One region of the Exiguobacterium sp. s34 genome, then DNA from elsewhere that is predicted to be linked to it. Evidence: a T-box and tRNA genes for the amino acid it is inferred to sense, from the RefSeq annotation. Region 1 holds a T-box; the other holds one or more tRNA genes.
What was found. The T-box of region 1 lies ahead of ileS (isoleucine--tRNA ligase). A T-box ahead of a tRNA ligase gene usually reads a tRNA of that ligase, here a tRNA-Ile.

Region 1 (4,432 bases):
TGTGATGAACCTGAATCGAACCAGACGTCCATGATGTCGAGCTCTTTACGGAATTCGCCATTCGGGCTGTTCGGATGCGTGAATCCTTCAGGGAGAAGGTCTTTTGCTTCGCGCTCGTACCAAACGTTTGATCCGTGTTCGCGGAACAAGTTCGCGACGTGATCGATTGTCTCGTTTGTGATGATTTCCGTTCCATCCTCTGCATAGAAGATTGGGATTGGTACGCCCCACGCACGTTGACGACTGATGACCCAGTCCCCACGGTCACGGACCATGTTGTAAAGACGTGTCATTCCCCATTCAGGAACCCAGTTTACTTCTTCGATTTCACGAAGCATGTCTTCGCGGAAGTCTTTGATTGAAGCGAACCATTGCGGTGTCGCACGGAAGATGACTGGTTTTTTCGTACGCCAGTCGTGTGGGTACGAGTGTTTGATGAATTTCAAGTTGAGCAAGAAACCGTTCTCTTCAAGTTTCATCCCGATTTGCTTGTTCGCATCTTCATAGAACAACCCTTCGAAACCAGGAGCCTCAGTCGTCATGTAACCACGGTCATCGACCGGGCAAAGGACGTCTAAGCCGTAAGCCTGTCCGACACGATAGTCATCTTCCCCGTGACCTGGAGCTGTGTGGACGAGTCCAGTCGCATCCGCTGTGACGTGATCGCCAAGCATGACGAGCGATGTGCGGTCATATAGTGGATGTTGAGCCGTCATATATTCAAAGTCACGACCATTCCATGAGCCGCTCACTGTGAAATCAGACCATCCGAGCGCTGTCGTCACTTCTTCAACGAGCGTCTCTGCGACGATATAACCTTTTCCTTCATGCTCGATGCGCGTGTATGTCAACTCATCACTCACTGCGATCCCAAGGTTCGCTGGGATTGTCCAAGGAGTCGTTGTCCAGATGACAAAGTGATCGTCAGACGTCAATGTGTCTTTACCGTCTACGACGCGGAATGCCACATAGATGGCTGGTGATTTTTTATCGTAATATTCGATCTCCGCTTCCGCGAGTGCAGACTCTGAAGATGGCGACCAATATACTGGCTTTTTCCCTTTATAGATGTATCCTTTTTCAGCCATCGTTCCGAACAAGCGGATTTGTGCCGCCTCGTATTCTGGAAGAAGTGTGATATATGGATTTTCAAAGTCTGCAAGAAGACCAAGACGTTTGAACTGTTCACGTTGCGAGTTCACCTGCTCCATCGCATACTCCGCACACTTTTCACGGAATTCAGCGACTGTCATCTCCTTGCGGTTGACGCCGGCTTTTTGAAGGGCGTTCTCGATTGGAAGACCGTGTGTGTCCCAACCTGGAATCATTGGAGACTGGTACCCGTTCATCCCTTTGAAACGAACGATGATGTCTTTTAATACTTTGTTCATCGCATGTCCCATATGGATGTCGCCGTTCGCATATGGAGGGCCGTCATGCAAGATGTATTGTGGTTTCCCAGCATTTTTCTCTTGTACCTTGTTGTAAAGGTCCATGTCTTCCCATTCTGTTTGCATCGCTGGTTCGCGTTTTGGTAAATTCCCACGCATTGCGAATTCTGTGTTTGGCATTAATAGCGTGTCTTTGTAGTTCATCGAAACTCCTCCATCAACATTTATTAGAAAACAAAAAAAACCAACCCATCCCTGATAGGGACGAGTTGGTTGACTCGCGGTACCACCCTACTAGTCTCACTTTCATGAGACCGCTCTCGGTAACCGATAACGAGGTCAGGCGGTCACGCTTACTATTGTTCAGCGTGACAACTCATAGGGGATACCGATTCGAGTCTTTCTCTTAGGCTCTCACCGTCCCTAAGTCGCTTCGTAGGTATGACTCGATCGACGCGTCCTACTCAACGTGTTGATCATTTATCCATGTTGTTCTTCATTCTGTGTGACTTCGTGGTCATTATACGCAAGTTCTGATCTATCGTCAAGAACCGTCTGAACAGGCGGTTCTCCTACAATCGTTTCCCATTCCGTGCTATTCAAGAGCTCCATCTGGGCATCGACGAGGACACGGAAACGCGTCCGATACAATTCCACTTTTTTGAGCATTTGCACGACTTCACGTTCTGCGAGCTGCTCTTTACGGGCTGCTTCTTCTTCACGAGCGTACGCTTCACGTTCCGCTTGTTTCAAAATCAGGCTCGCTTCTTTTTGTGCATTGTTCTTCACTTCTTCCGCAGCTTCCTGCGCGACGATAATCGACTTGTTCAACGTATCTTCCATCGAGGAGAAGTAGTCAATGCGAGCTTGCATATCGTTGACAAGTTCTTCATACCGTCGATTCTCACGAATCAATAGTTCAAACTCTTTAATGATTTGATCTAAAAATTCATTGACCTCATCGATGTCGTACCCACGAAAACGGGAAGAGAATTCTTTATTATGAATATCAATCGGTGTCAACGCCATTCGACTTTCCTCCTAAAATTTAACGTATGGTCCCATACTGGATTTTAATCTTTTCACGTTTGGTCGAACCAAGAATCTCCATCATCTTAATACGACCGTATCCACGAACGGATAGAAGATCGTCTGGTTCAAGCATGAAGCTCGGATCTTCGATGGCTTTATGATTCACTTTACAGTCACCATGTTTCACAAGCGCTTGGGCTTTCTGACGTGATATGTTAAGCACCTCGCTCGCGACGGTATCAAATCGCAACGAGGATACAATCCCAAACCCTTCGACCCATTCTGTTTCTGGAACGACGAGAATGTCATCTTTCGCAACAGCAGAAATGCGAACTTTTGCTTTTCCGACACGTTCCAAGTTCATTTCGATAAATCCGACCGCTTCACGGGTTGTCGCAAACTGGACGATTTCATCTTCAAGGACGACATCCCCAAACTTTTGACGCTTCAGTCCAGCGTTGAGTAAGGTTCCAGTCACTTGCCGATGCGTCAGGTCAACAAATTTTGTCGGATATTCGATGCGACGAATCTCGATTTCAAAATCATCAACGTTCAGTTCATAGTACTCTGGCGCCAAAATCAACCGACGGCGTTCTGCTCCTTCGAATCCGCCATCGTCATGAATGACGAGCTGTTTACCGACAAGCTGTTTGACGATTTGCTGTTCACGAGGGTCTAAAAAGTCCGTCAACTTCAATACGTAGCTGTCCTCGACTTGTTGTACCCAATCTAGCACTTGCTCCACGAACGCCCGTTCACTTGGTCGATAATGATCATAAACGCTCATACATCACCCGAAAATAGCAGCGATGCCGGCTTGTGCCATCCGAAGCACGAACAACGCGACGATTGGAGAGATATCGAGCATGCCACCGATTGGCGGGATGATTCGACGGAACGGTGCTAAAAATGGTTCACATAAGAACGATAAAATTTGTCCGAACATTGATTCACGCGCATTCGGGAACCATGATAATAAGATATAGCCGATGAGGACCCAGCTATAGATACCAAGCAAAGTACTCAACGTATTGCCTAAGGCAGGGATTACGTTTTCCATTCAGTTACCACCCTTTACTATGAAGTTCATCCTCCGAAATCAAGTTTGAGATTGAACCAGTCAATTCGACATTGTTCGGAGTACACAGAATCGTGTTATGTCCAATCGAAGTCATCGATCCTTCTAGTGCATAAACGACACCGGAAAGGAAGTTGACGACTTGACGTGATTGCTCTTTTGACATGCGCTGAAGATTGACGATGACAGCACGGTTTTCTTTCAATTGGTCGCTAATATCTTGCGCCTCAGCAAATACACGTGGTTCGGCCAATACGACTTTCGAACGTTCTTTCTTCTTCGTATTTAACGCCACAAGATTATTTGCTGATTTCGGACGATCTTCTTGTCTCACGACCGATGTTTCAGTCGAAGAAGGTGTGGTTGTGTTTGCGACGGCAAACTCTTCTTCTTCGTATGTGCTGTTCGGATCTTCCTCAAGTCCAAAGAAATCTTTCATTTTGTTTTTGATTGACATAACGGATTCCTCCTTAAGATATATTATTGCACAAGTACGGTACCAATACGAACAAACGATGCGCCTTCTTCAATCGCGATCGGGTAATCGTTTGACATCCCCATCGACAGTTCCGTGCAAGGTGCGTGTTCAAACGCCTTTGCGGTTACTTCATCACGTAATTGACGTAAACGGCTGAACGTCTCGCGAACGACTGTCTCCTCTTCGGTGAACGGTGCCATCGTCATCAACCCGATGATTCGAATATGAGGATACTGTTTACAGTTCTCGATGAAAGGCATAACTTCCTCTATTTCGAGACCATGTTTTGAATCTTCTCCCGACGTGTTCACTTGAACGAAACAATCGATTGTTTTGTTCGCCCGTTTATCAATCTCTGCAGCGAGTGATAAACGGTCTAACGAGTGGATCGCGGCAACGTGATCGATGATTTGTCTCACCTTACGCGTCTGTAACGTGCCGATGAAGTGAAAC
Region 2 (4,432 bases), on a different contig from region 1:
ACACGAGAGTGGCTCCCATATAGGCATGAAGCGGAGCGAGTCGAAGGCGTAGTGTTCGCTTTGATGGCACTAAACTTGTTCGAAGGAACGTAAAGATGGTGGACAACATGCTAAAAACTCCAATCTGTTATATTACAACTAATAGAAAAATGGTTAAAATAGTACAGTGTTTTAATAAAACTTTTACATAAAACGTGTTTACATGAAGACGCCGATGAAGGCATAATGAGTAGGGCATTAAAAACCAAGCAAATCCAACCAATTCTTAATTAAAAGGAGTACAAAAATCGTGGAATACAATTTGCAAGAAATGTTATTCATGTTTTTTGGAGGTCTAGGGATCTTCCTCTTCGGGATCAAATCGATGGGAGACGGACTCCAAAAGTCTGCAGGGAATCGCCTGCGTGACATCCTAGATAAGTATACAACGAATCCATTCCTTGGTGTACTCGCCGGGATCATCGTTACTGTATTGATTCAATCTTCTTCAGGTACAACCGTTATTACGGTCGGACTTGTTAGCGCCGGCTTCATGACACTCCGTCAAGCAATCGGAGTCATCATGGGGGCAAACATCGGTACAACGGTGACGGCATTTATCATCGGATTCGATGTCGGTGAGTATTCACTCCCGATGATTGCAATCGGTGCAGTCTTACTCTTCTTCTTTAAGAAAGAGCGTTACCAGCACCTTGGACAAGTTATTTTTGGCCTCGGGGCATTGTTCTATGGTCTTGAGTTGATGGGTGACGGAATGCGTCCGCTCCGCTCAAGTGAGTATTTCATCGACTTGACGCAATCAATGAGTGACAATCCGTTCCTCGGTGTCATCGTCGGTACGGTATTTACAGTCATCGTCCAGTCATCTTCTGCAACAATCGGAATTTTGCAAGAGCTCTATGCGGGTGGTTCAATCGACTTGGATGCCGCTCTTCCGGTATTGTTTGGTGACAACATTGGTACGACAATCACAGCCATTTTGGCATCAATCGGTGCATCAGTTGCCGCACGTCGTGCAGCTGCAGCGCACGTTATCTTTAACTTAATCGGAACGACAATCTTCATGATTTTGTTAATTCCGTTCACAAACTATATTTATTGGATTACAGACTTCTTGGCAATTGAAGACAAGATGCAAATTGCATTCGCACACGGTACGTTTAACGTCGTCAACACATTCGTCCAGTTCTGGTTCATCGGGTCGATTGCGTGGATCGTGACGAAATTGGTGCCGGGTGAAGATTCAATCGTCGATACGAAAGCACAGCATTTGGATCCAATCTTCATTCAACAGTCGCCATCGATCGCAGTGGAACAAGCGAAATACGAAGTCATCCGAATGGGAGATTTCGCAAAACTTGGTCTTGACGAAGCGCGTAACTATTTGACAACAGGGGATAAAAAGCACTCTGAAAAGTCTGCGCATATCGAAGAAGCATTGAACTCGTTGAATGCGAAAATTACAGATTACCTCGTAAAATTGGCAGCTGTCGATTTGACCGAGCAAGAATCACAAGAACACAAGACGCTCATGCATGCGATCAACGATATCGAACGAATCGGTGACCACGTTGAAAACATCATTGAGTTGATTGACTATAAGACTGCTACGAAAGTGACACTTTCAGCAGATGCTCAAAAAGAATTGACTGAAATGTATGACCTCACACGCGAAACGTTAGAGAAATCACTTCAGACGTTAGCGAGCGGTGACATGGTCGAAGCACGTAAAGTCATCGAAATGGAAGCGAAACTCGATATGCTCGAGCGTCAATTCCGTAAAAACCATGTTGTTCGCTTGAACACGGGTGCTTGTGATGGACAAGCAGGTATGTTCTTTGTCGACATGCTCTCAAACCTTGAGCGGATCGGTGACCATGCCATGAACATCACAGAAATCACACTTGAAGACGCGAACGAAGTAACTGTATAAAGATGGAGCACTCCGGCTAAATAGTCGGAGTGTTTTTCTGTACTTAGCAAGGAATTTTCCTTGACACTGTATAACATATTCAGTATATTATTACTGTATAACAACATGGCGGTGTAGCTCAGCTGGCTAGAGCGTACGGTTCATACCCGTGAGGTCGTGGGTTCGACTCCCTCCGCCGCTACTTATAAGGACCCTTAGCTCAGCTGGTTAGAGCAGACGGCTCATAACCGTCCGGTCGTAGGTTCAAGTCCTACAGGGTCCATTCCAAAACAACTTTCATTTTGTGAAAGTTGTTTTTTTGTTTTCAATCTAAATTTCATGGGTAAATACTCGTTAGCATTTTGTTTTTTGAAAAATATGAAATGAGGCGGACAAAATGGAACGAAATCACACCATGATGCAGTTTTTTGAATGGCATGTCGAAGCGGATCAAAAACATTGGAAGCGGTTAAAAGAGAGAGCAGAAGATTTAAATAAAGCCGGAATTACAGCGCTCTGGTTACCTCCTGTCACAAAAGGACAGAGTGATAAGGACACGGGGTACGGCATTTATGACTTATATGATTTAGGTGAGTTCGATCAAAAAGGATCGATTGCCACAAAATATGGCACGAAGAAAGAACTTCTTGAAGCGACATCGTTCTGTCAGCAAGAACTAGGGATGCAAATTTATATGGACGTCGTTATGAACCATAAAGCAGGTGCGGATGCGACCGAGAAGTTTGAAGTATTAGAAGTGGATCCGGATGACCGCACGAAAGTCCTTTCAGATGAGCCTTTTGAAATCGAGGGATGGACAAAGTTTGATTATGAAGCCCGGGATGGGAAATATTCTTCGTTCAAATGGGACTTCACTCATTTTAATGGGACCGATTACGATGCGGCGACAGACCGTTCCGGGATTTTCTTCATTGTTGGAGAAAACAAGAGATGGAATGATAATGTCGATGATGAATTCGGTGTGTATGATTATTTGATGTTCGCGAACATCGATTATCATCATCCTGAAGTCAGGGAAGAAGTGTTGAATTGGGGTAAATGGTTCATTGAGGAAACGAAGTGTGACGGATTCCGATTGGATGCAATCAAACATATCAACTACGATTTCGTCAAAGAGTTCAGTCAAACGATGCGAGAAGAGAAAGGCGACCAATTCTATTTCGTCGGAGAGTTTTGGAAATCAGATCTCGATGCTTGCCGCGAATTTCTCGATAACATCGATTACCACGTCGATTTGTTCGATGTTCCTCTCCACTATAAACTGCATCAAGCCTCGGAGGAAGGTGCCTCGTTCGATATGCGAACCATTTTTGATGACACGCTCGTCCAGTCACACCCGCTTCACGCGGTAACGTTCGTGGACAATCACGATTCACAGCCTGAAGAGGCGCTTGAGTCATGGGTGAAAGATTGGTTCAAGCAAATCGCATACGGTCTCGTTTTACTTCGTAAAGATGGCTATCCATGTGTGTTCTATGGAGATTATTATGGCATAGATGGCCCTCACCCAACCGACGGAATGAAGCTAGCCATCGATACACTTCTTTATGCTCGTCGAGAAAAAGCTTACGGGGAACAGGACGACTATTTCGATGATTCAAACGTCATCGGATGGGTGCGTAAAGGTGTGGAAGAAATTGAACGTTCAGGATGTGCCGTTCTCATCTCAACTTCGGACGAGGCTGAAAAGCGTATGTTCGTCGGGGAAGAGCGAGCTGGTGAAACATGGGTCGACTTGACGAATACGCGTGAAGATAAAATTGAGATTGATGACGAAGGATTTGGGGTATTTAAAGTGGCGGCGGGATCTATTTCAGTCTGGGCGTTACCAGAAGAAGATGTAGAGTGAGGCATTACAATTGAGTCGACCGTCACAAATCTGTTACATTTATAACGAACGATGTTCACAACAATTTTAAGGGGGATTTTAGTAATGGCTAAATTTGAATTACCACAACTTGATTACGCATATGATGCACTCGAACCACACATTGATGCACGCACGATGGAAATCCACCACACGAAACACCACAACACTTACGTCACAAACGTAAACAATGCACTCGAAGGAAAAGACGTGGAGTACTCTTCACTCGAAGACTTGCTCCAAAAAATCGATTCACTTCCTGCTGACATTCAAACTGCTGTCCGTAACAATGGTGGCGGTCACTGGAACCACTCGTTCTTCTGGAAACTCTTGAAGAAAAACGAGAATGGCACACCGTCTGGCGAACTTGCTGCTGCAATCGATGAGTCGTTCGGTAGCTTCGATGCATTCAAAGACGAATTCACAAAAGCTGCAACAACTCGTTTCGGATCTGGATGGGCATGGCTCGTCGTGAAGAACGGTAAACTTGAAGTGACGTCTACACCAAACCAAGATTCACCGATCATGGAAGGCGTTACGCCAATCCTCGGACTTGACGTTTGGGAGCACGCTTACTACTTGAACTACCAAAACCGTCGTCCTGACTATATCAATGCATTCTTCCACGTCAT

Region 2: it has a tRNA-Ile gene. The T-box ahead of ileS (isoleucine--tRNA ligase) is inferred to sense a tRNA for this amino acid. The anticodon was not compared.

Annotation. Positions count from the first base shown of each region.
Region 1 is NZ_JACSKE010000002.1:225,281-229,712, forward strand. It holds gene ileS (isoleucine--tRNA ligase) at 1-1,595, opposite strand, end outside; T-box leader at 1,649-1,868, opposite strand; gene KNO87_RS04785 (DivIVA domain-containing protein) at 1,872-2,420, opposite strand; gene KNO87_RS04790 (YlmH family RNA-binding protein) at 2,440-3,210, opposite strand; gene KNO87_RS04795 (YggT family protein) at 3,214-3,483, opposite strand; gene KNO87_RS04800 (cell division protein SepF) at 3,488-3,958, opposite strand; gene KNO87_RS04805 (YggS family pyridoxal phosphate-dependent enzyme) at 3,982-4,432, opposite strand, start outside.
Region 2 is NZ_JACSKE010000003.1:7,705-12,136, forward strand. It holds gene KNO87_RS06910 (hypothetical protein) at 1-109, opposite strand, end outside; gene KNO87_RS06915 (Na/Pi cotransporter family protein) at 290-1,933, shown strand; tRNA gene KNO87_RS06920 (tRNA-Met) at 2,041-2,114, shown strand; tRNA gene KNO87_RS06925 (tRNA-Ile) at 2,122-2,195, shown strand; gene KNO87_RS06930 (alpha-amylase) at 2,310-3,782, shown strand; gene KNO87_RS06935 (superoxide dismutase) at 3,867-4,432, shown strand, end outside.